DNA from 3 places in the Lelliottia sp. JS-SCA-14 genome. Region 3 is predicted to be linked to each of the others. Evidence: predicted binding sites of a transcription regulator. Region 3 holds the regulator's gene; each other region holds the start of a gene.

Region 1 (7,646 bases), 2.4 Mb from region 3:
GAAAATGTCCCACTTTTGCCAGATAGTAATGTCCCTCTTTATGGGTAACGATCCGTCCGCTTAATCCCATATCCAGCAAAACGCTGACAGCGTATTCATTCAGGGTACTGTTCTCGACAATGTCTTCAAGGCGTGCGCCCTGTTTCCCTTGTTTATCGAGCCAGGCCAGAACGCCAGAGTTACGCAAACAAAGCGCGGTTTGAAACAACATTGGAGCAAAAGCAATACGTTGTGCTTCTGTAATGGCATCCAGCGCGCTGAGCGAGTCCGTTTCGTACATTATTGCGTAACCTTTCGCGGGGTTGAGGAATACATTATCGGGCCGATAGCGGCCCGACTTTAGGCAATTTTACTGCGCGGCGCTTCTGGCGAGATTCAGCTGAATATCTTTGTCGAGATTACGAACCCAACGGTTGTAATTTTTGTGAATTTTACCGTCGCTGGCTTTCAGGTTGAGGCTGTTTTCGTAATTAATTGAATAGCTTGTGGCCGTGTAAGGAATGCGAACTTCGGCGCTGTGGTCGCGTGCCTGCAGGCGGCCTTTAATGACGCCAGGGCTGACTTCAGTCATGATCCAGTCGCGCTGAAGGCCCGCTTTCAGAATGGCAGACTTCACCTGTTCCGCAGAATGGCCCGCGCTAACGGTAGAGTGAACCTGATCCACCGGGGCAGTACGCGCACAGCCTGCCAGCGCCCCCATAATGGCAAAAGCCGCACACCATTTAACAATCTTCTTCATCAACAACTCCGTATCAATAATAGTGATCTCGTCCACGATATTTACGCAATATAATTCTTAAGGCAAATTTTAACCATTGCGATAAATAACATTTTTGCATTATTTATTTTGTGACATTGCCAATTTAACTTTAATTAACGCGCTGGCAATGTAGACAACGCTTTTGTTATCGGCTTTGCTAAGAAAATATTCACTTAAAAACAACAATTATGCCGATTCTAAAAAAATCGGCACAGAGTTTATAGATCTGATTAAGTCCGTAAACCTACCTCGTTGGGTAGGTTTACGAGAAAATTGTTACCCCGGAAGCCGACTTTTCGGTCGCCCTGGCCCGAGCAGAATGGCCAGTTTTCCGCCGCCTTTGGTGGTCTCCATCCATATTTTACACACGCTGGTCAGCGGTACCGAAAGCAGCATGCCCACCGGTCCCAGTAGCCATCCCCATATTAACAATGACAAAAAGACCACCATGGTCGACATTCCCAGACGATGGCCCATCATCCGCGGCTCGACGATATTTCCGAGCACCATGTGAACGACCAGGAATAACGCGCCGACCAGCATACATTCATAAAAGCCATTGAAAAGAAACGCCTGAATCATCGGCGGCACGGCGGAAAGCACCGCGCCGATGTTGGGCACGTAGTTGAGCAGAAACGCCAGTACGCCCCACATCAGCGCGAACTGAACGCCCATCAGCGACAGCCCGAGCCAGATAATCGCCCCGGTCCAGAGGCTGAGTAAGGTTTTCAGCGCCAGATAGTGGGAAACGCCCTTCAGCGCCCGGTGCAGGCCAGCAATGTGAATCTGCGGATTGTTCAGGGCGAAGCGCAGTTTGTACGGCACGTGGCGCACCTCGAACAGCATAAACACTACCGTCATCACCAGCAGCAAAATGCTGGCCATCGCGCCAGAAAGCCCGGTCATCAGCGTAGTGGCGAAGGTCATCACTTTCTCTGAATCCATGCGCTTTAGCATGCGTTCAGGCGAGATATGCAGGTTGAGGAACGGCAGCATCTCCTGCAGATCGACAATCTTGCGCGTCAGCTCTTTATTGTATTTCGGCAGCAGGGTGGAGAATTCGCTCAGCGATGCCGCCAGCACGCCGAACAGGGCGGTGAGGACCACCAGCATCACCAGCACCACAATGGTGATGGCGACAGGGCGACGCACGCCGCGACGGATAAACCAGGTGACTAACGGATTAAGAACAATGGCGAAAAAGAGCGCCAGCAGCAGTTGAACGATAATATCCGCCGCCGCGTGAATACCGGCGAGGATCACCACCAGACAGGCGAGTTTTAATAATATGTGCAGGCCCGTCTTGTCGGGCTGGGGGGTTGTCATGCTGATTCCTTATGTTGTGTGCCCGTTAAGTGTAGTGCGTAGGGACCGCTGCGTTTGACGCCGTTAATCTGAAAGTCGCTGCTGCTTTTCGCCGCATGACGTGGTAATAGTGAAACACTGTTGCAAAATACCAGGTAGAACCTCATGCCCGACCCTGCCGCCGAACCGGCACTGAGCGGATTGCGCCTCAATCTGCGCATTGTTTCTGTTGTGATGTTTAACTTCGCCAGCTATCTCACCATTGGCCTGCCGCTCGCGGTGTTGCCCGGTTACGTCCATGACGTGATGGGATTCAGCGCCTTCTGGGCGGGGCTGGTGATTAGCCTGCAATATTTCGCCACCCTGCTGAGTCGCCCACAGTCGGGGCGGTATGCCGATCTGTTTGGCCCGAAAAGTATCGTGGTGGTGGGGTTGTGCGGCTGTTTCCTCAGTGGCCTGAGCTATCTTCTGGCGGCGACCACCAGCGGCTGGCCGCTGCTCAGCCTGGCGCTGCTGTGTCTGGGGCGTGTGATTTTAGGCATCGGGCAAAGTCTGGCGGGGACCGGCTCGACGCTGTGGGGAGTAGGCGTGGTCGGCACGCCGCATATCGGGCGCGTGATTTCGTGGAACGGGATTGTCACCTACGGCGCGATGGCCCTCGGCGCGCCGCTGGGCGTGGTGTGCTATGCGTGGGGCGGTCTGCACGGGCTGGCGATCACTATTATGGTGGTCGCGCTGATGGCGATTTTACTCGCGCTCCCGCGACCGAAGGTGAAAGCCAGCAAAGGCAAGCCGCTGCCGTTTCGCGCGGTGCTCGGGCGCGTCTGGCCCTACGGCATGGCGCTGGCCCTGGCGTCCGCCGGTTTTGGTGTGATTGCCACCTTCATCACCCTGTTTTACGACGCCAAAGGCTGGGACGGTGCGGCGTTCGCCCTGACGCTGTTTAGCTGCGCCTTCGTCGGTGCGCGTCTGCTGTTCCCGAACGGTATCAACCGCCTCGGCGGACTGAACGTGGCGATGATCTGCTTTAGCGTCGAGATTGTCGGCCTGCTGCTGACGGGCATTGCGGGTGAGCCGTGGGTGGCGAAGATCGGCGTATTCCTCGCGGGCGCGGGTTTCTCGCTGGTCTTCCCGGCGCTGGGCGTGGTGGCGGTGAAAGCGGTGCCGCAGCAGAATCAGGGTTCGGCGCTGGCGACTTATACCGTGTTTATGGATATGTCGCTGGGGGTGACCGGGCCACTGGCCGGGCTGCTGATGGCCTACGCGGGCGTTCCGGTTATCTATCTTGCGGCGGCGGGGCTGGTTGGCGTTGCGTTCCTGCTGACCTGGCGCTTAAAAAAACGGCCCCCGGCGCAAGCGACGGAGGCCGTTGAATCGTGATGAAAATTACTGAATCACGAGGGTATTGATGATGTTTTCTGCGGCGGTCTGCGCTTTCTGCTGATCGTCAGCTGGCAGGGTGATCTGCATGGTCAGCAGTTTGCCGTCCACTTTGCCGAGCACCACGGAAGAGTACGCGGTCTGGCCTTTGGCAGAGATAATGCTGTCCAGCTGTTGCAGGGTATGGCCTTTCAGTTCGATGGACTTGTTGGTTACCACCTGCAGCTGCGGATCGCGGCTACGCTGTTGATCTTCCAGACGCTTGGTCAGCACCGCCAGATCTTCATTGGTGTCGTCACCGACAATCACAATGACCGCTTTCTGCCCGGTGGCATCGGAATAGACGTGCATGTTGTTCGCCTGGGTGCCCAGCTTGCCGCTCTGATCGGTCATATCCGCTGGCAGAGAGAAGCTGAGTTTGCCATCCATCAGATTAACCGGCTGTCCGGTGGCATTACTTTCCGCGGACGCGCCCTGAGCAGGGGTCTTCGTATCGCTGTTATCACAGGCCGCCAGACCCACTACCAGCAGGCCAATCCCGACATATTTAACCAGATTGCGCATTAACTTATTCCTTTCGATAAACGGCCATAACGGCTCATTCATCCATCTTATCACAACTGATAAACCGAACCTTTAACCTGCCTGCAATGCCGAGATTTCAGATTTATCCGCCAGCCTTTTCAGCAGCATATTCAGCAGCACGCCGTACATCGGCAGGAAGAAGACAATGCTGATCAGCACTTTGAAGCAGTAGTCCACCAGCGCGATTTCCATCCAGTGGGCGGCCATAAAGGCATCCGGGCTGCGCCAGAAGGCGATGAAGAAGAAGGCCAGGGTGTCGCTGACGTTGCCGAACAGCGTGGACGCCGTCGGTGCCATCCACCAGCGGTGGTTCTGTCGCAGACGGTTAAAGACGTGAACGTCGAGGATCTGTCCCAGAGCGTAGGCCATAAAGCTGGCGGCAGCGATGCGGGCGACAAACAGGTTGAAGTGCGTCAGCGCCTCAAAGCCCTGCCAGCTTCCCATGTAGAACAGGGAAGAGATGACGTACGAGACGAACAGCGCAGGCAGCATCACCGCAAAGATAATGCGTCGGGCCAACGGCGCGCCAAAAATACGCACGGTCAAATCGGTCGCGAGGAAGATAAACGGGAAGCTGAATGCGCCCCAGGTGGTATGGAAACCAAAAATGGAGATCGGCAATTGCACCAGATAGTTACTGGAAGTGATCACCAGCAGATGGAATAGCGATAGCCAGAACAACGCTTTTACGCGCTGCGATTGAGAGAACTGCGTCATATTGTGACCTTTTTGATTAATATTTGGGGTGAGGGAACCCAATTAAGCCGCCGCATATTACTGCTTTCAGTCCGTATTGCAATGGCTAATTTTCGCGCAATCGTTAACCTGGTTTGCTTTGCCGAAAACGCGGCGTAAACTACAGCCGTTTTTTGATATGAACGAGAAGATGATGACCGACCTGTTTTCCAGCCCCAACCATACCCTTGATGCGCAGGGCCTCCGCTGCCCGGAGCCGGTGATGATGGTGCGCAAAACCGTGCGTAACATGCAGACCGGCGAGACGCTGCTGATCATTGCTGACGATCCTGCGACCACCCGCGATATCCCCGGTTTTTGTACCTTTATGGAACATGAGCTGGTGGCGCAAGAGACGGGCTCCCTTCCGTATCGGTACCTGGTGCGCAAAGGGTAGTCGTGGTTTGCCGGGTGAACCCGGCATACAACATCATCGCTTTTTGCCCGGCGGCGCTTCGCATGCACGGGCCTACGAAATCATGAAAACGTAGGCCGGGTAAGGCGAAGCCGCCACCCGGCGTTTATCATCTCCGGCGCAACAACCGCAGTGCGTTCGCCGTCACCAGCACCGTCGCCCCCGTATCCGCTAATACCGCCAGCCACAGACCTGTTATCCCCAGCAGCGTGGTGACCAGGAAAATCCCCTTCAGCCCCAGCGCAATCGTGATGTTCTGACGAATATTGGCCCGCGTCGCACGTGCCAGCGAAATCATCTGCGCCAGACCGGTCAGGCGGTTGTGCGTCAGCGCCGCATCGGCGGTTTCGAGCGCCACGTCGGTCCCGCTGCCCATCGCAATCCCAATCGTCGCAGCTTTCATCGCCGGAGCGTCGTTGATGCCGTCGCCGACCATCGCCAGCGGGGCCTGAGCGTTCAGCCCAGTCACGGCCTGTACTTTATCCGCTGGTAACAGCCCGGCCTTAAACTCCAGGCCAAGCTCACTGGCAATTGCCGCCGCCGCGCGCGGGTTATCCCCGGTCAGGATCACGCCCTGAATCCCCAGCTGATGCAGCGCCGCCACCGCCTCTTTGGCATCTGCACGCAGAGTATCGCGCAGAGCCAACACCCCTTTTGCCACGCCGTCGATAACGACGATCACCACCGTCTGCCCGGCCTGCTCCAGCTCGCGGATCTGCGGGCTGAACTCGTCGGCAGGGAATTTATCGGCAGCGCAAATCAGCACCTTGCTGCCCTCAACTTCCGCTTCGATGCCTGAGCCCATCAGCGCTCGCTGCGCGCTGGCAGCCGGAATTGTCAGCCCGCGCGACTGCGCTTCACGCACAATTGCCTGCGCCAGCGGGTGAGTCGAACCCTGCTCGACGGCGGCGGCCAGCGCCAGCAGGGCGTCATCGGCAGGATAAATGCCCGTGACCTGCGGTTTGCCGACGGTCAGCGTGCCGGTTTTATCGAAGGCGATCTGCTGAACCTGGCTGAGCTGTTCCAGCGCCGCACCGCCTTTAATCAGCGCCCCGCGTCGTGCGGCGGCGGCCAGACCCGAGGTGATGGCCGCAGGCGTTGAAATCACCAGCGCACACGGACAGCCGATCAGCAGCAGCGTCAGCCCTTTATAGATCCACGCCTCCCACGGGGCGCTGAACAGCAGCGGCGGAACCACCGCCACCAGCAGGGCAACCAGCATAATTACCGGCGTGTAGATGCGGCTGAAGCGATCGATAAAGCGCTCGACGGGCGCGCGGCGCTCCTCGGCCTCTTCGATCAGTTTCAGAATGCGGTCAATGGCGCTGTCGCCGGGTTCGGAAAGCACTTTGAGCTGCACCAGACGGTCCACGCTGGTGGCCCCGGCAGGGACTTTCTCGCCGGTTTCACGCTCAACGGGGATCGATTCGCCGGTCAGGGCGCTTTCGTCGAAACTGGCCGTCGCGGTGAGAAGCGTCCCGTCCGCAGGCAAACGCCCCCCGGCGGCCACCTCCATCACATCGCCCGGACGCAGCGCCGTGATAGCGACCGTCTGGCGCTCGCCATTCACCACCACCGTCGCCGTCTCCGGTTTCAGCGCCATTAACGCGCTGACCCCTTTACGTGCCCGGCTCGCCGCCCAGCCCTCAAGGCGTTCGCCGATCAGGAACAGGAGCAGCACCATCGCCGCTTCCGCCGTCGCGCCAATAAACAGCGCGCCGATTGCCGCGACGCTCATTAAGGTTTCAATCGCGAACCAGCTGCCGGTTTTGATCAGACGCAGAGCCTGGCGCGCGATGGGGAACAGCCCAACCAGCGTGGTGGCAATAAACGCCAGATTGCCAAACGGGTGGTTAACCTGCTCCAGCGCCCAGCTGAGCGCCATCATGATAATCAGGGTGATGAGCGGCAGATTTTCCCGCAGGGGAGAGATTTTTTCGGCAGGTTCCTGCTCGCTACGCAGGGAGTAACCGGCTTTGGTCACCGCCGCCTCCACCTGCTTGCTGACGTCAGCGTCGGCGCTGACCAGCAGTTTTTCGGTGGCGAACAGCACCTGGACCTGGTTGACGCCCGCCACTTGTTTCACCGCATTTTCGACTTTGCGGGCGCAGGCGGCGCAGTCCATGCCGTTGACGATCCAGGTGTAGCGATCGCCGCTTTCAGGCTGCACGGGCGCAGCCTGGGTTTCGCATCCGCTGTCGCAGCAGCAGTCGTCTTTTGCGGGGACTGGACTGAGTTTGAGTCCCGAGAATTGCGGCACTTTTTTCGGTGTTTCTGGAGTCGACATGGCACTCTCCGGTAATGATAATTTTCTCATTAACCGCAGCATACACTCTGGAGTCGACTCCAGAGTCAAGCACTATTAAATATACAGCGAACGCACAATCAGGAAATGCCCGGCAAAGTAGCAGGCGGAGGCGATGGCGTTATCCGCGCGGAAGCGACGACGGTAGTGACTCCCGAGCC
Region 2 (7,646 bases), 1.3 Mb from region 3:
AATACGGTTACGCCCAGAGTCACCAGCGAAATAATGATGGTTTTGGATTCCGGGGATTGTCCGTCCGCAGGCAGCAGACCAGCCATGTTTGCCGCCACACCCGCCAGCTCGAGGCCGATGACGGCAACGATTGCGCCCATCGCCGCAGGCGGGAACATCACGTCCAGCCAGCCGGTCCCGGCTTTCTTCACAATGAAAGCCACCAGGCAGAACAGCGCGCCGCACATGATAAACCCGCCCAGCGCCACTTCGTAGCCTAACGGCAGCAGCAGCAAGACCGGGGAGATAAACGCAAAGCTGGAGCCCAGATACGCCGGGATTTTGCCTTTACAGATGAAAAGGTACAGCAGCGTGCCGACGCCGTTGAACAGCAGTACGGTGGCCGGGTTGATGTGAAACAGGATGGGCACCAGTACGGTTGCGCCAAACATGGCAAACAAGTGCTGCAAACTAAGCGGGATCGTCTGCAAAAGCGGCGGTCTTTCACTCACCCCGATAGTACGGCGCGTCATAGTGTTTTCCTCTAAGTATTGTGAGTTGTTTGTGTTTTATTCAAAAAAAAGCCGACTATCAAAGTCGGCTTTTTTATCGTTATTCGATTATTTCGTACCAAAAATCTTGTCGCCAGCATCGCCGAGCCCCGGGATGATGTACCCGTGCTCGTTCAGCCCCTGGTCGATAGAGGCGGTATACAGCTCAACGTCCGGGTGCGCTTTTTCCAGCGCCGCGATACCTTCCGGTGCCGCAACCAGTACCAGCACTTTGATGCTGTTACAGCCGGCATTTTTCAGCAGGTCGATGGTCGCGATCATGGAGCCGCCGGTGGCGAGCATTGGGTCAACGACCAGCGCCATACGCTCGTCGATGTTAGACACCAGCTTCTGGAAATACGGGACGGGTTCGAGAGTTTCTTCGTTACGGTAGATACCGACTACGCTGATACGCGCGCTCGGTACGTGCTCCAGCACGCCTTCCATCATGCCCAGACCTGCGCGCAGGATTGGCACCACGGTAATTTTTTTACCTTTGATCTGCTCAACCTGAACCGGGCCGTTCCAGCCTTCGATGGTCACTTTTTCAGTTTCCAGGTCAGACGTTGCTTCGTAAGTCAGTAAGCTTCCAACTTCAGAGGCCAGTTCGCGAAAACGCTTCGTGCTGATGTCATGCTCACGCATCAGGCCCAGCTTGTGTTTAACGAGTGGGTGTTTCACTTCCACAATCTTCATTCTCATTCTCCTCTGAGGTGGCTACCGCAAAAAAAATCGCCGGATTATACCGCTTTTTTCCGGGTTCGCCATACCCATCTTGCTTGATGCCGATCAAGCAAAGTGGATTAGGGAGCGATAGTGAGTATAAAACAGGAAAAAAAAGAAGGGAGTTTTGCCGGGTGGAGGTAAAGGCAAAACGGCAACCCGGTTGCCGTTTTTGGTGTTTGCGCCCTCTCCCGTGGGAGAGGGTCGGGGTGAGGGCACCAGACCGCAGAGGCTTATGGCCCGTGCAAGCGCAGCGCCGCCGGGCGATTACAGGTCTGCGCCGTTAGTGGCGATCACCTTCTGATACCAGTCGAAAGATTTTTTCTTGCTGCGGTTCAGGGTGCCGTTTCCTTCGTTGTCTTTATCAACAAAAATAAAGCCATAACGTTTTTTCATCTCGCCGGTTCCGGCAGAGACCAGATCGATACAGCCCCACGGGGTGTAACCCATCAGATCCACGCCATCTTCGACGACCGCTTTTTTCATCTCGCGGATATGGGCGTCGAGATAATCGATGCGGTACTGGTCATTGACCGTACCGTCGCTCTCCTGCACGTCGATCGCCCCGAAGCCGTTTTCAACGATAAACAGCGGCAGCTGGTAGTGATCCCAGAACCAGTTCAGGGAGTAGCGCAGGCCCACCGGGTCAATCTGCCAGCCCCAGTCGGATTTCTGCACGTACGGGTTGGAAACGAGGCTTTTGCTTTCGTCATAATCAAGCTGCGGATTATCCGGCGTGGCTTTGGTGGCGAAGGACATGTAATAGCTGAAGCCGATGTAATCGACGCAGCCCTGCTTCAGAGCTGCAATGTCTTCGTCGGTAATATCCAGCTCGAAACCGCGGCGCTCAAAGTAGTTCAGCAGGTGCTGCGGATATTTCCCGCGCACGTGTACGTCGGTGAACCAGTAGCGACGGTGCATGGCGTTCATCGCCATCATGATGTCGTTTGGCGCGCAGCTCAGCGGATAGATTGGGCACATGGCAATCATGCAGCCGATTTGCAGGGACGGATTGATTTCACGTCCGGCTTTCACCGCCAGGGCGCTGGCCACCAGCTCATAGTGCGCGGCCTGGAACATCACCGGCTCGCGATCTTCACCCTCTTCATATTTCAGGCCGGAGTTGGTGAAGGGTGCGAAATCTTCGTGGAAGTTGGCCTGGTTGTTGATCTCGTTAAAGGTCATCCAGTACTTCACTTTGTGCTGATAACGCTTAAAGCAGACGCTGGCGAAACGCACAAACATGTCGATCAGCTTACGGTTGCGCCAGCCGCCGTATTCGGTCACCAGATGGAAAGGCATCTCGAAGTGCGACAGGGTAATCACCGGCTCGATGCCGTGTTTCAGGCATTCGTCGAACAGGTCGTCGTAGAATTTCAGACCGGCTTCGTTAGGCTCCAGCTCGTCGCCTTTCGGGAAAATGCGCGTCCAGGCAATGGAGGTGCGGAAACATTTAAAGCCCAGTTCGGCGAAAAGTTTGATGTCTTCTTTGTAGCGATGGTAAAAATCGATGGCTTCGTGGTTCGGGTAGTTTTTGCCCTGGATGACGCCCTGGGTGATTTCACGCGGTACGCCGTGCGCCCCGACCGTCATCACGTCCGCGACGCTTATCCCCTTACCACCCTCTTTCCAGCCGCCTTCCAGCTGATGCGCCGCCACCGCGCCGCCCCACAGAAAACCTTCTTTAAATCCTGGCATGCCTTTTCCCTCATTCTGCGTTATTTTCTGCAAAAACAATTACAGAAACCGGTTTCAGTCAAATCATGTGCAATGGCTTAGCCTGTTGCAAGCAGATTGCCGAAACCGGTTTCATTTTCGTGAACGGTATCAAGTTTGTCCTCGCCCAATGCAAAAATGTGTAAATTTTCAGCGACTTTTTTTGACCGCAGAATAGGCTCGCAAACGTTTGCCTGGACTGTTAGAATTGCGCCGATTTTTCTTACTATGCTATGCGTGGGGACTTAAGCCGTGACCAACAAAACTTCTCTCAGCTATAAAGATGCCGGTGTTGATATTGACGCAGGTAATGCGCTGGTTGACCGAATCAAAGGTGTGGTCAAAAAGACTCGCCGCCCTGAAGTGATGGGTGGTCTGGGTGGATTTGGCGCGCTGTGCGCACTGCCGCAAAAATATCGTGAGCCTGTTCTGGTTTCTGGCACTGACGGCGTGGGCACGAAGCTGCGTCTGGCGATGGATCTCAAACGCCACGACACCATCGGGATCGACCTGGTGGCCATGTGTGTGAACGACCTCGTGGTGCAGGGTGCTGAACCCCTCTTCTTCCTCGACTATTACGCCACCGGCAAACTGGACGTGGATACGGCGTCCAGCGTCATCACCGGTATCGCCGAAGGCTGCCTGCAGTCTGGCTGTGCGCTGGTCGGCGGCGAAACCGCAGAGATGCCGGGCATGTACCACGGTGAAGATTACGACGTCGCGGGCTTCTGCGTCGGCGTGGTAGAAAAATCAGAAATTATCGACGGCAGCAAAGTGGCCGATGGCGATGTCCTGATTGCCCTTGGCTCAAGTGGCCCACACTCGAACGGTTACTCCCTGGTGCGTAAGATCCTCGAAGTGAGCGGCTGCGACCCGGAAACCACCGAGCTCGAAGGCAAACCGCTGGCCGATCATCTGCTGGCGCCAACCCGTATCTACGTGAAAAACATTCTTGAGCTGATCGAGAACGTTGACGTTCACGCCATTGCGCACCTGACCGGCGGCGGCTTCTGGGAAAATATCCCGCGCGTACTGCCTGACAATACGCAGGCGGTGATCGACGAGTCCTCCTGGCAGTGGCCAGCCGTGTTCAACTGGCTGCAAACCGCGGGCAACGTCAGCCAGCACGAAATGTATCGCACCTTCAACTGCGGCGTCGGCATGCTGATTGCCCTGCCTGCCAGCGAAGCGGATAAAGCCGTTGAGTTGATGAAGGCGAAAGGTGAAAACGCGTGGAAAATCGGTATCATCAAAGCTTCTGATTCCGAACAGCGCGTGGTCATTGAATGAAAAATATTGTGGTGCTCATTTCCGGCAACGGAAGCAATTTGCAGGCAATCATCGACGCCTGCAAACAGAAACAGATCAATGGCACCATTCGCGCAGTATTCAGCAACAAGGCCGATGCGTTCGGCCTTGAGCGTGCGCGGGATGCCCATATCCCGGCGCACGCGCTGGAAGCCTCACAGTTTGCCAGTCGTGAAGCCTTTGACCGGGAGCTGGTGCAGGAGATCGACGCCTATGCGCCGGATGTCGTGGTGCTGGCCGGGTATATGCGCATCTTAAGCCCGGGTTTTGTCTCTCACTATTCCGGCCGTCTGCTGAACATCCACCCTTCTCTTCTGCCGAAATATCCGGGTCTGCACACCCACCGTCAGGTGCTGGAAAATGGCGACGAGGAGCATGGTACCTCCGTGCATTTCGTCACCGACGAGCTGGACGGCGGGCCGGTGATTTTGCAGGCCAAAATTCCGGTGTTTGATGGCGACGACGAAGACGACATCACCGAGCGCGTCCAGACGCAGGAGCACGCCATTTATCCGTTAGTGGTGAGCTGGTTTGTCGAGGGGCGTCTTGAGATGCGTGATAACGCCGCCTGGCTGGATGGCGTGAAGCTGCCCGCGCAGGGACATGCGGCGGACGAGTAGTCTGTTTTGCCCGGCGGCGCTGCGCTTGCACGGGCCTACGGTTTTTGTAGGTCGGGTAAGCGCAGCGCCACCCGACACGCCTTTATCCCCCACCAACCCCTTAAATTCCCCCAGAAAAAAAATTAACTGTCATACTTTTCTGGCACAGTTGGACATCTCGTGTCAAAGCTCGCCATAATAGAATCGAGACGGATTTGCTGCGTCCCGTGATTGAAACGGAGTGTAAGTTGTAATGGGTCAGGAAAAGTTATACATCGAGAAAGAGCTAAGCTGGTTGGCGTTCAACGAACGTGTGCTTCAGGAAGCGGCTGATAAAAGCAATCCGCTGATTGAGCGTATGCGTTTTCTGGGTATTTATTCCAATAACCTGGATGAATTCTACAAGGTCCGTTTTGCCGAACTGAAACGGCGGATCATCATCAGCGAAGAGCAAGGTCTGAACTCCCATTCACGCCATCTGCTGGGAAAAATCCAGGCGCGCGTCCTGAAAGCGGACCAGGAATTTGACGGTCTGTATAACGAGCTGCTGCTCGAGATGGCACGCAACCAAATCTTCCTGATTAATGAACGTCAGCTTTCCGCCAATCAACAAACCTGGCTGCGCCACTACTTCAAACACTATCTGCGCCAGCACATCACCCCTATTCTTATCAATCGCGAAACGGATCTGGTGCAGTTCCTGAAAGATGACTACACCTATCTGGCGGTTGAGATTATTCGCGGCGACTCCATTCGCTATGCGCTGCTGGAGATCCCGTCGGACAAAGTCCCGCGCTTTGTGAACCTGCCGCCGGAAACGCCGCGCCGTCGCAAGCCGATGATCCTGCTGGATAACATCCTGCGCTACTGCCTCGACGACATTTTCAAAGGCTTCTTCGATTACGACGCGCTGAACGCCTATTCCATGAAAATGACCCGTGATGCCGAGTACGACCTGGTGCACGAGATGGAAGCCAGCCTGATGGAGCTGATGTCCTCCAGCCTGAAACAACGTCTGACCGCCGAACCGGTGCGCTTTGTGTATCAGCGCGACATGCCGGACGCGATGGTGGAAATGCTGCGCGACAAGCTGACCATCTCCCGCTACGACTCCATCGTGCCGGGCGGGCGTTACCACAACTTTAAAGACTTTATTGGCTTCCCGAACGTCGGCAAAGCCAATCTGGTCAACAAACCGCTGCCGCGCCTGCGCCATATCTGGTTCGATAAATTCCGTAACGGATTCGACGCCATCCGTGAGCGCGATGTGCTGCTTTACTATCCGTACCACACCTTTGAGCACGTGCTGGAACTGCTGCGCCAGGCGTCGTTCGACCCGAACGTGCTGGCGATCAAAATCAACATCTACCGCGTGGCAAAAGACTCGCGCATTATTGATGCGATGATCCACGCCGCGCACAACGGTAAAAAAGTGACGGTGGTGGTTGAGCTGCAGGCGCGTTTCGACGAAGAGGCGAACATCCACTGGGCGCGTCGTCTGACGGAAGCCGGTGTGCACGTCATCTTCTCCGCGCCTGGTCTGAAAATTCACGCCAAGCTGTTCCTGATTTCCCGTAAAGAAGGCGACGACGTGGTGCGCTACGCTCACATCGGGACCGGTAACTTTAACGAGAAAACCGCGCGACTCTATACGGACTACTCGCTGCTGACCGCCGACGCGCGCATCACCAACGAAGTGCGTCGGGTGTTTAACTTCATCGAAAACCCGTACCGCCCGGTGAGCTTCGACTATCTGCTGGTCTCCCCGCAGAACTCGCGCCGCCTGCTGTACGCGATGATCGACAAAGAGATCGCCGCTGCGCAAAAAGGCGAACCGTCGGGTATCACCCTCAAACTGAACAACCTGGTCGACAAAGGGCTGGTGGATCGTCTGTATGCGGCCTCCAGCACCGGTGTACCGGTGAATTTACTGATCCGCGGCATGTGCTCGTTGATTCCAGAACTGGAAGGCATCAGCGACAATATTCGCGTGACCAGCATCGTGGACCGTTATCTGGAACACGACAGGATCTATATTTTTGAAAACGGTGGCGATAAACAGGTCTATCTCTCTTCCGCGGACTGGATGACGCGTAATATTGATTACCGAATTGAAGTCGCCACCCCGCTGCTGGACCCGCGTCTCAAGCAGCAAATCCTCGATATTATTGAGCTGCAACTCAGCGACACAGTGAAGGCTCGCTATATCGACAAAGAACTGAGTAACCGCTACGTGCAGCGCGGCAACCGCCGTAAAGTGCGCTCACAGCTGGCGATTTACGACTATATCAAATCACTCGAGCAACCTGATTAACCTATGCCGATAAATGATAAGACGCCACGCCCGCAGGAGTTTGCTGCGGTCGATTTAGGTTCTAACAGCTTCCATATGGTCATCGCCCGCGAGGTCGACGGAGCCATGCAGATCATCGGGCGCCTCAAGCAGCGCGTTCATCTCGCCGATGGTCTTGACGACAAAAATATGCTCAGCGAAGAGGCGATGGAGCGCGGCTTAGCCTGCCTGTCACTGTTCGCCGAACGCTTGCAGGGTTTTTCAGCGTCAAGCGTTTGCATCGTGGGCACGCACACCCTGCGCCAGGCGCTGAACGCGCCGGAGTTTCTCAAACGCGCGGAAAAAGTGATCCCCTACCCGATTGAAATCATCTCAGGTAACGAAGAAGCGCGTCTGATTTTCATGGGTGTGGAACACACTCAGCCGGAAAAAGGCCGCAAGCTGGTGATTGACATCGGCGGTGGTTCCACTGAGCTG
Region 3 (7,646 bases):
TGGCCTGCCACGTCGACAATCCCCAGCGGCGACACCAGCAGGGCGACGACCGCAAACAGCGTCACTTCAAAGAACAGCGCCAGCGCGATAGGCAGGCCCAGCTGGACCAGACGCTTCATGACCTCCATATCCGGCTTGCTGAAACGTGGCTCGTTACGGATATCACGCATCGAACGCGCGCGTTTGACGTACCACAGCATGCTGATAAACATCACCCAGTACACCGCCGCTGTCGCCACGCCACAGCCCACGCCGCCGAGTTCCGGCATGCCGAAGTGACCGTAGATAAAGACGTAGTTCACCGGAATGTTGACCAGCAGGCCGATAAAGCCGAACACCATGCCGGGTTTGGTTTTGGCCAACCCTTCGCACTGGTTACGCGCCACCTGGAAGAACAGATAGCCCGGCGCGCCCCACAGCAACGCCCGCAGATAGCCGACGGCTTTATCGGCCAGCACGGGGTCGATATTGTGCATGGAGCGAATAATATGGCCCGCGTTCCACAGCACAATCATGATAAGAACAGAGACCGAACCGGCGAGCCAGAAGCCCTGGCGCACCTGGTGGGCGATACGATCGCGTCGGCCTGAGCCGTTAAGCTGGGCGATAACCGGGGTTAAGGCCAGCAGCAGCCCGTGGCCGAAAAGAATGGCCGGGAACCAGATAGAGGTACCGATCGCAACGGCGGCCATATCGGTGGCGCTGTATCCGCCCGCCATGACCGTATCCACAAATCCCATTGCGGTTTGAGCGACCTGCGCGATGATCACCGGTATTGCCAGTGCTAATAACTGACGCGCTTCATTCATGTACTTCTGCACGTGAACACCTTTTGTATTGTTGTTATTTGAGAGACTAAAAAACCCGCCAAAACTGGCAGTAAGAAGAAGATGCAGGGGGAATGCCAGCTATTGTAGCGGGGATTCTCTATTTATCTAGTGAAAAAATCGCCAGAAAATGCGCTCCGCTGGCAACCTCTTTTTCCAACTGTTATTGTGATGCGATTAAAACGGTGTCACCACCGTTGGGATAAAACAGGAGTGGTAAGCATGTTTACTGGTATTGTGCAGGGCACCGCAAAACTGGTGTCCATTGATGAAAAACCCAATTTCCGTACCCATGTAGTGGAGCTGCCGGAATATATGCTCGACGGTCTGGAGACCGGCGCATCGGTGGCCCACAATGGCTGTTGTCTGACGGTGACAGAGATTAACGGGAATCGCATTAGCTTTGATCTGATGAAAGAGACGCTGCGTATTACCAATCTCGGCGAGCTGGTGGTGGGCGATATGGTCAACGTTGAGCGCGCGGCGAAATTCAGCGATGAGATCGGCGGGCATTTAATGTCGGGCCATATTATGTCCACCGCTGAAGTATCGAAAATTCTGACCTCGGAAAATAATCGCCAGATCTGGTTTAAAGTCCAGGATTCCACATTAATGAAATACATCCTGTACAAAGGATTTATTGGCGTGGATGGGATTAGTTTGACGGTAGGTGAAGTCACGCCGACGCGTTTCTGCGTGCATTTAATTCCGGAAACTTTGCAGCGTACGACGCTGGGGGCGAAAAAACTCGGCCACCGCATTAATATCGAAATTGATCCGCAGACCCAGGCGGTTGTGGATACCGTTGAGCGCGTGCTGGCGGCGAAAGAATTAGCGAGTCAATTGACGTCGGAAGACGAATAAAATAAACCCCGGATAGCCGGGGTTTATTCATTGAAGATGAGCACGTTTGTTGCCGGGCGGCGCTGCGCTTACCCGGCCTACAAAAGCCATATTCTCACCGCGCCACGCGCAATCCGTGTTCCACACCGCGGCTAAACACCACCTGCCAGAGCTGAATATCCCGCGCGCGAAACGCCCCTGCGCAGGCATTCAGATAATAGCTAAACATCCGTTTGAAGCGTTCCGAATAGTTATCAGCAATTTCCGGCCATGAGGCGATAAAACGCGAATGCCAGGCCATCAGGGTCGTGTCGTAGTCCGCGCCAAAGTTGTGCCAGTCTTCGACAATAAAGTGCGACTCGCTGGCATCAGCAATCTGGCGAACCGAGGGCAGGCAGCCGTTCGGGAAGATGTATTTGTTGATCCACGGGTCAACGGAATGGTCCGTCTTTTTGGAGCCGATGGTGTGCAGCAGGAAAAGACCTTCCGGTTTCAGGTTGCGGTCGGCAACCGTGAAATAGGTGTTGTAATTCTTCGGACCGACGTGCTCGAACATCCCCACCGAGACGATACGGTCAAACTGGTCGTCCAGATCGCGATAGTCCTGCAGCAGAATGGTCACATCCAGACCCGCACAGCGCTCCTGCGCCAACTTCTGCTGCTCGGCGGAAATGGTCACGCCGACAACGCTCACGCCGTAATTTTTCGCCATGTAATAAGCCAGTCCGCCCCAGCCGCAGCCGATATCTAAAACCCGCATGCCGGGCTGAAGCTGCAGTTTTTCGCAGATTAAACGCAGCTTGGCCTGCTGTGCATCTTCAAGGGTGGTGGCGTCTTTCCAGTAGGCGCAGGAATATTGCATAAACGGGTCAAGCATGCGGCTGAAAAGATCGTTTCCGAGATCGTAATGCTCTTTCCCGACAATCCACGCCCGCTTTTTACTTTGCAAATTGAGCAATCGCGCAGAGGCGATACGCAGGGTGTCTTTCAGGCGGTGAGGGAGCTGGTTTTCCAGCCCGGCACGCAGAACGTTATGGAAAAACATATCCAGCCGCTCGCAATCCCACCAGCCGTCCATGTAGCTCTCGCCCAGACCGAGCGAACCTTCCTGCAGAACGCGTTTGAAAAAATCGGGGTGTTTTACCTGAATATCGGATGGGGCAGACCCGTTAATCGCGACGCCCGCCCGACTCAGTAATTCATTGACGATCCGAAACCAGTCATTGTCCCGGACATTGACTTCTTCTATACACGATGAACTCATAGCTTCTCCATCACCTGCTGTGATCAGAACCTTCAAACAGCGTAGCCGTTTTTTATGGTTTGTGAGAAATCCCACGGTTTTTCCGCGAGGCTAATATCCGACGTAGAACAGAGGAAGGGAGATAACCCTTACCGAAAGGCCTTCCATGGTAAAACGGGAGCACTCCGGCTCCCGTTAACACATAATATTTATCGTATTTGTGTGAAGCAAATTTAGTATAGGCTGCAAAAAACGGTGATTCAACCGAAAGTTATTAGCAGCCTAATCACTAAAATGTCACATAATTGCTGGCGCGATTATGCCTGTGCCGTTTCGTTCACTCGATCTTTCGCTGAGGCCTGCATGCGATAGCCCAGCGCGGCGAGAACCACGGTCGCCAGCATCACGCTGGTGGTGGTCATCAGCGGGGTGGCGATGAGCGCCGAAACAATCAGGCTTGCCAGGAAGCACAGACCCAGCTGCAGGGTGTTTTGCAGCGCCGCTGCACGCCCCGTCGCATGCGGGAACGGACGCAGCGCCTGCGCCACCACGATAGGGTAGATCGCACCGTTCGCCACGGCCATCACACAGAACGGGATCAGAATCTCCGTCAGCCCGACGTCTGGAATAAAGCCAACGGCCCAGGTCCCAATCACACTCACCGCGAAGAGCACCAGCAGCCACGGCAGCATCTGCTGTCCCTGCCATTTTTGCAGCGCTGCGCGGCAGCCGTAACCGCCGACCAGGAAGGCGATGGTCTGCGGGACATAGCTCAGGCCGATGACCGCCGGGCTGTAGCCCATATCGTGCAGAATAAACGGCGAACCGGTCAGCCACGCAAAGAAGCTGGCGGAGCAGGCGGCGTAGACCAGCACGTTGCCGCGATAGGCGCGGGAGCGCAGCAGGGAGAGGAAGGTGACGCGATTATCCGTCGTTTCAGCAGGTTTGGATGACGCCGGTTTCAGCGCGAAGGCCGGTAACATCAGCACCAGAGTGATGATAAACAGGGTGGCGAAGATCGCCTGCCAGTCAAAATGCACCAGGATCCAGCTGCCGAGCAGCGGGGCCAGGGCCGGAGAAAGACCGACCAGCGGCATGATGGTGGCAAAAATACGGTTCACGCGTGACGCGGGGTAGTAGTCCGTGACCAGCGCCTGCCAGGTCACCGCCGCGGCACACACGCCGAATGCCTGAATGAAACGCAACACTAAAAGCCAGGTCGCATCGCGCACCCAGAGCATGCCCAGACAGCCGACGGCAAAAATCGCCAGACCTAAGAGTAAAATCGGTTTACGACCGTAGCGGTCGGAGAGTGGTCCCCACAGCAGCTGCGCGAAGGCAAAACCGGCGAGGAACAGGCTCAGGCTGGCGCTGATGGCGGCGGCAGGGGTCTGTAAATCCGCCTGCATCGCGGCAAACGCGGGCAGGTACATGTCGGTGGCCAGGAAGCCCAGCACGCTTAAGCCGCCGAGCCAGACCAGGAATCCTTTGTTGGGTTGCATTGTTTTTATTTCCTAAAGAGGGCAGGTATTCACTGGCGCAGAGTGTAGGGAGTGCAAACTGCCTTGTGAAACGCTAATATTTGGTGGTTGCATTCAAAAATTTTGCAGGCAAAAAATGTGGTCTGAATATTCCTTAGAAGTGGTTGATGCGGTTGCGCGTAACGGCAGCTTTAGCGGCGCGGCCCAGGAACTGCACCGCGTTCCGTCTGCGGTGAGCTATACCGTGCGTCAGCTTGAAGAGTGGCTGGCGGTTCCGCTGTTTGAGCGCCGCCACCGCGACGTCGTCCTGACGCCTGCGGGCGTCTGGTTTTTGAAAGAAGGGCGATCTGTTATCAAAAAAATGATGATCACCCGCGAGCAGTGTCAGCAGATTGCCAACGGCTGGCGCGGCCATCTTGCCATTGCAGTCGATAACATCGTCAAACCGGAGCGCACCCGCCAGATGGTGGTCGATTTTTATCGCCACTTCTCGGACGTGGAGCTGCGCGTCTCCCAGGAGGTGTTCAACGGCGTGTGGGATGCGCTCTCTGACGGCAGGGTGGAGATGGCGATCGGTGCCACGCAGGCGATCCCGGTGGGCGGACGCTATGCCTTTCGCGATATGGGAGCCCTGAGCTGGACCTGCGTCGTGGCGCGCGATCATCCCCTCGCCGCCATTGAAGGTCCGCTGAGCGATGACACGTTGCGCAACTGGCCGTCGCTGGTGCTGGAAGACACGTCCCGCTCGCTGCCAAAACGCATCACCTGGCTGCTGGATAACCAGCGGCGGGTGGTGGCCCCAGACTGGGAAACCTCGGCGACCTGTCTTTCCGCAGGGCTGTGCGTCGGCATGGTGCCGGTGCATTTTGCGCGCCCGCGCATCGATCGCGGTGAGTGGGTGGCATTAACGCTGGAAAACCCGTTCCCGGATGCGGCCTGTTGCCTGACCTGGCAGCAAAACGATATGTCACCGGCGCTGGCGTGGCTGCTGGAGTATCTGGGGGATAGCGAAACGCTGAACAGAGAGTGGCTGAAGGAGCCGGAATAACCGGCCCCTCAGAGATGATTAACGGCGGTAATCGCGGAACGGACCGTCGGCGACGGAGCGGCGTTCAATCAGGCGCGGGTGGACTTCAATCGACTGCGACTCTTCACGTTTGCTGACGATGCGGTCCATCAGCATGTTGAAGGCCGTTTCACCCAGCGAGTCTTTCGGCTGGTGAATGGTCGTCAGCGCCGGGGTGAAGTAGCGGGCGTTGCGCACGTTATCGTACCCGATCACAGAAATGTCCTGCGGGACGCGCAAACCGAGTTCGTCGGCTGCGCAAAGGGCGCCCATCGCCATAATATCACCGCCGATAAAGACCGCGGTCGGACGATGTGACTGGGAGACAATCTGCTGCATGGCGCGATAGCCGGACTCAGGCTCGAAGTCGCCCTGCACGATCCAGTTTTCCGGCACCGTGATCAGCGCTTCTTCCATCGCTTTCATGAAGCCAGCCAGACGGCCTGCGCCGGTGTTGCGCTCCAGCGGACCCGGGATCACGCCGATTTCGCGGTGACCGCGTTCAATCAGGTAACGGCCCGCCATGTAGCCGCCTTCAAAGGCGTTGTCGTTCACGGAGTCGGTGAAATCGGCGCGGGTATCGCCCCAGTCCATCACCACCATCGGGATGTGACGATACTCTTCCAGCATCGAGAGCACGGATTCCGGGTATTCAGAACACATCACCAGCAGGCCATCGACGCGCTTTTGCGCCATCATTGACAGGTAAGCGCGCTGCTTTTCCTGGCTGTTCCAGGCGTTGCCGAGAATCAGGGTGTAGCCCTTCTGGAAGCAGTTTTTCTCAACGGCTTCGATGATCTCCGCGAAATAGGCGGCTTCGCTGCTGGTCGCCAGCAGGCCGATCGATTTGGTGTGATTCACTTTCAGGCTGCGCGCCACGGCACTCGGAGAGTAGTGCAGCTCTTTGATGGCAGCCCATACGGCGTTGCGCGTCTCTTCCGCAACAAAACGCGTTTTGTTAATTACATGTGATACGGTTGTAGTGGAAACGTTTGCGCGTTTCGCCACATCTTTAATTGTTGCCATTACATGTCACTCCAGACCATATCTTAAACTCCTGAAATACTTAAAGGTAAACGTTTGCCTTCTCTCACCCTTATCTCGCAATGTGAATTGCGATACGCCGGGAAAACGACTCAGAACGTCAGGAGGGGGTCAGTGGCCGGTACGCTTATAAATTTAGCGTGGAATTTTGTCTTATCTTGATGAAAAGGGGAAGAGCAAAAACGGTTATCAGTCTAAATCCAGGAAGATTTTTGGGGGAAACTGTGTAAAAATGAGCAAGCTCACTTTTCGTAAGGTGATTAAAAGGAGAAAAATTGATGAGTACCGATCTGAAGTTTTCGCTGACCACGACCGTTATTGTGCTGGCTTTGATTGTTGCAGCAGGTCTGACCGCAGCCCTGCACTGATTTAAGCGGGGGAGAGTTCTCTCCCTCGTCTCCTCTCCCTGATTGTTACCCATCCTGCAAAAATCTTTTGCTAATTTGTTAACTTCTCATTTTTTGTGATTGATGTCATGCTTTTGCCATCTTAGTCCTGTGTCGCGCGATGACGACGACACGGCATCCGGAGTTAACAATGAAAATCAATTTTCCCCTGCTGGCCCTGGCGATTGGCGCTTTTGGCATCGGCACCACCGAGTTTTCCCCGATGGGGCTGCTGCCCGTCATTGCTAAAGGTGTGGATGTCTCCATTCCGGCGGCGGGGATGCTCATCAGCGCCTATGCGATTGGGGTGATGATCGGTGCGCCGCTCATGACGCTGCTGCTCTCCCATCGTGCCCGCCGCAATGCGCTGATCTTCCTGATGGCGATTTTTACCCTTGGCAACGTGCTGTCGGCGATTGCGCCGGATTACACGACGCTGCTGCTGTCGCGCATTCTGACCAGCCTGAACCACGGCGCGTTCTTTGGCTTAGGGTCGGTAGTAGCCGCGAGCGTGGTGCCAAAACATAAGCAGGCGAGCGCGGTGGCGACGATGTTTATGGGCCTGACCATCGCCAACATTGGCGGCGTTCCGGCGGCGACCTGGCTCGGTGAAGTCATCGGCTGGCGGATGTCGTTCCTGGCCACCGCCGGGCTGGGCGTGGTGGCGATGCTCGCGCTGTTCTTCTCCCTGCCGAAAGGCGAGGCGGGTGAGCGCCCGGACGTGCGTAAAGAGCTGTCAGTGCTGGTGCGCCCGCA

Evidence for each region. The regulator PurR, encoded in region 3, represses purine synthesis genes. The targets are predictions, from matches to a motif close to CANGCAAACGTTTGCNTG.
Region 1: the regulator PurR is predicted to act here: its motif matches at 4,841-4,858, upstream of tusA (sulfurtransferase TusA).
Region 2: the regulator PurR is predicted to act here: its motif matches at 3,149-3,166, upstream of purM (phosphoribosylformylglycinamidine cyclo-ligase).

The regions. Positions count from the first base shown of each region.
Region 1 covers NZ_CP141606.1:4,544,541-4,552,186, reverse strand. Annotated here, with positions in the region: gene U9O48_RS21320 (class I SAM-dependent methyltransferase) at 1-280, opposite strand, end outside; gene U9O48_RS21315 (hypothetical protein) at 350-739, opposite strand; gene U9O48_RS21310 (AI-2E family transporter) at 1,037-2,086, opposite strand; gene U9O48_RS21305 (MFS transporter) at 2,231-3,445, shown strand; gene U9O48_RS21300 (DcrB family lipoprotein) at 3,452-4,009, opposite strand; gene U9O48_RS21295 (7-cyano-7-deazaguanine/7-aminomethyl-7-deazaguanine transporter) at 4,082-4,747, opposite strand; gene tusA (sulfurtransferase TusA) at 4,920-5,162, shown strand; gene zntA (Zn(II)/Cd(II)/Pb(II) translocating P-type ATPase ZntA) at 5,290-7,467, opposite strand; gene U9O48_RS21280 (lysoplasmalogenase) at 7,543-7,646, opposite strand, start outside.
Region 2 covers NZ_CP141606.1:3,456,222-3,463,867, forward strand. Annotated here, with positions in the region: gene uraA (uracil permease) at 1-512, opposite strand, end outside; gene upp (uracil phosphoribosyltransferase) at 600-1,226, opposite strand; gene U9O48_RS16160 (6-phospho-beta-glucosidase) at 1,521-2,951, opposite strand; gene purM (phosphoribosylformylglycinamidine cyclo-ligase) at 3,222-4,259, shown strand; gene purN (phosphoribosylglycinamide formyltransferase) at 4,256-4,897, shown strand; gene ppk1 (polyphosphate kinase 1) at 5,130-7,190, shown strand; gene ppx (exopolyphosphatase) at 7,194-7,646, shown strand, end outside.
Region 3 covers NZ_CP141606.1:2,152,982-2,160,627, forward strand. Annotated here, with positions in the region: gene mdtK (MdtK family multidrug efflux MATE transporter) at 1-821, opposite strand, end outside; gene U9O48_RS10105 (riboflavin synthase subunit alpha) at 1,050-1,691, shown strand; gene cfa (cyclopropane fatty acyl phospholipid synthase) at 1,786-2,934, opposite strand; gene punC (purine nucleoside transporter PunC) at 3,231-4,415, opposite strand; gene punR (DNA-binding transcriptional activator PunR) at 4,531-5,442, shown strand; gene purR (HTH-type transcriptional repressor PurR) at 5,461-6,486, opposite strand; gene U9O48_RS10130 (YnhF family membrane protein) at 6,783-6,872, shown strand; gene U9O48_RS10135 (MFS transporter) at 7,042-7,646, shown strand, end outside.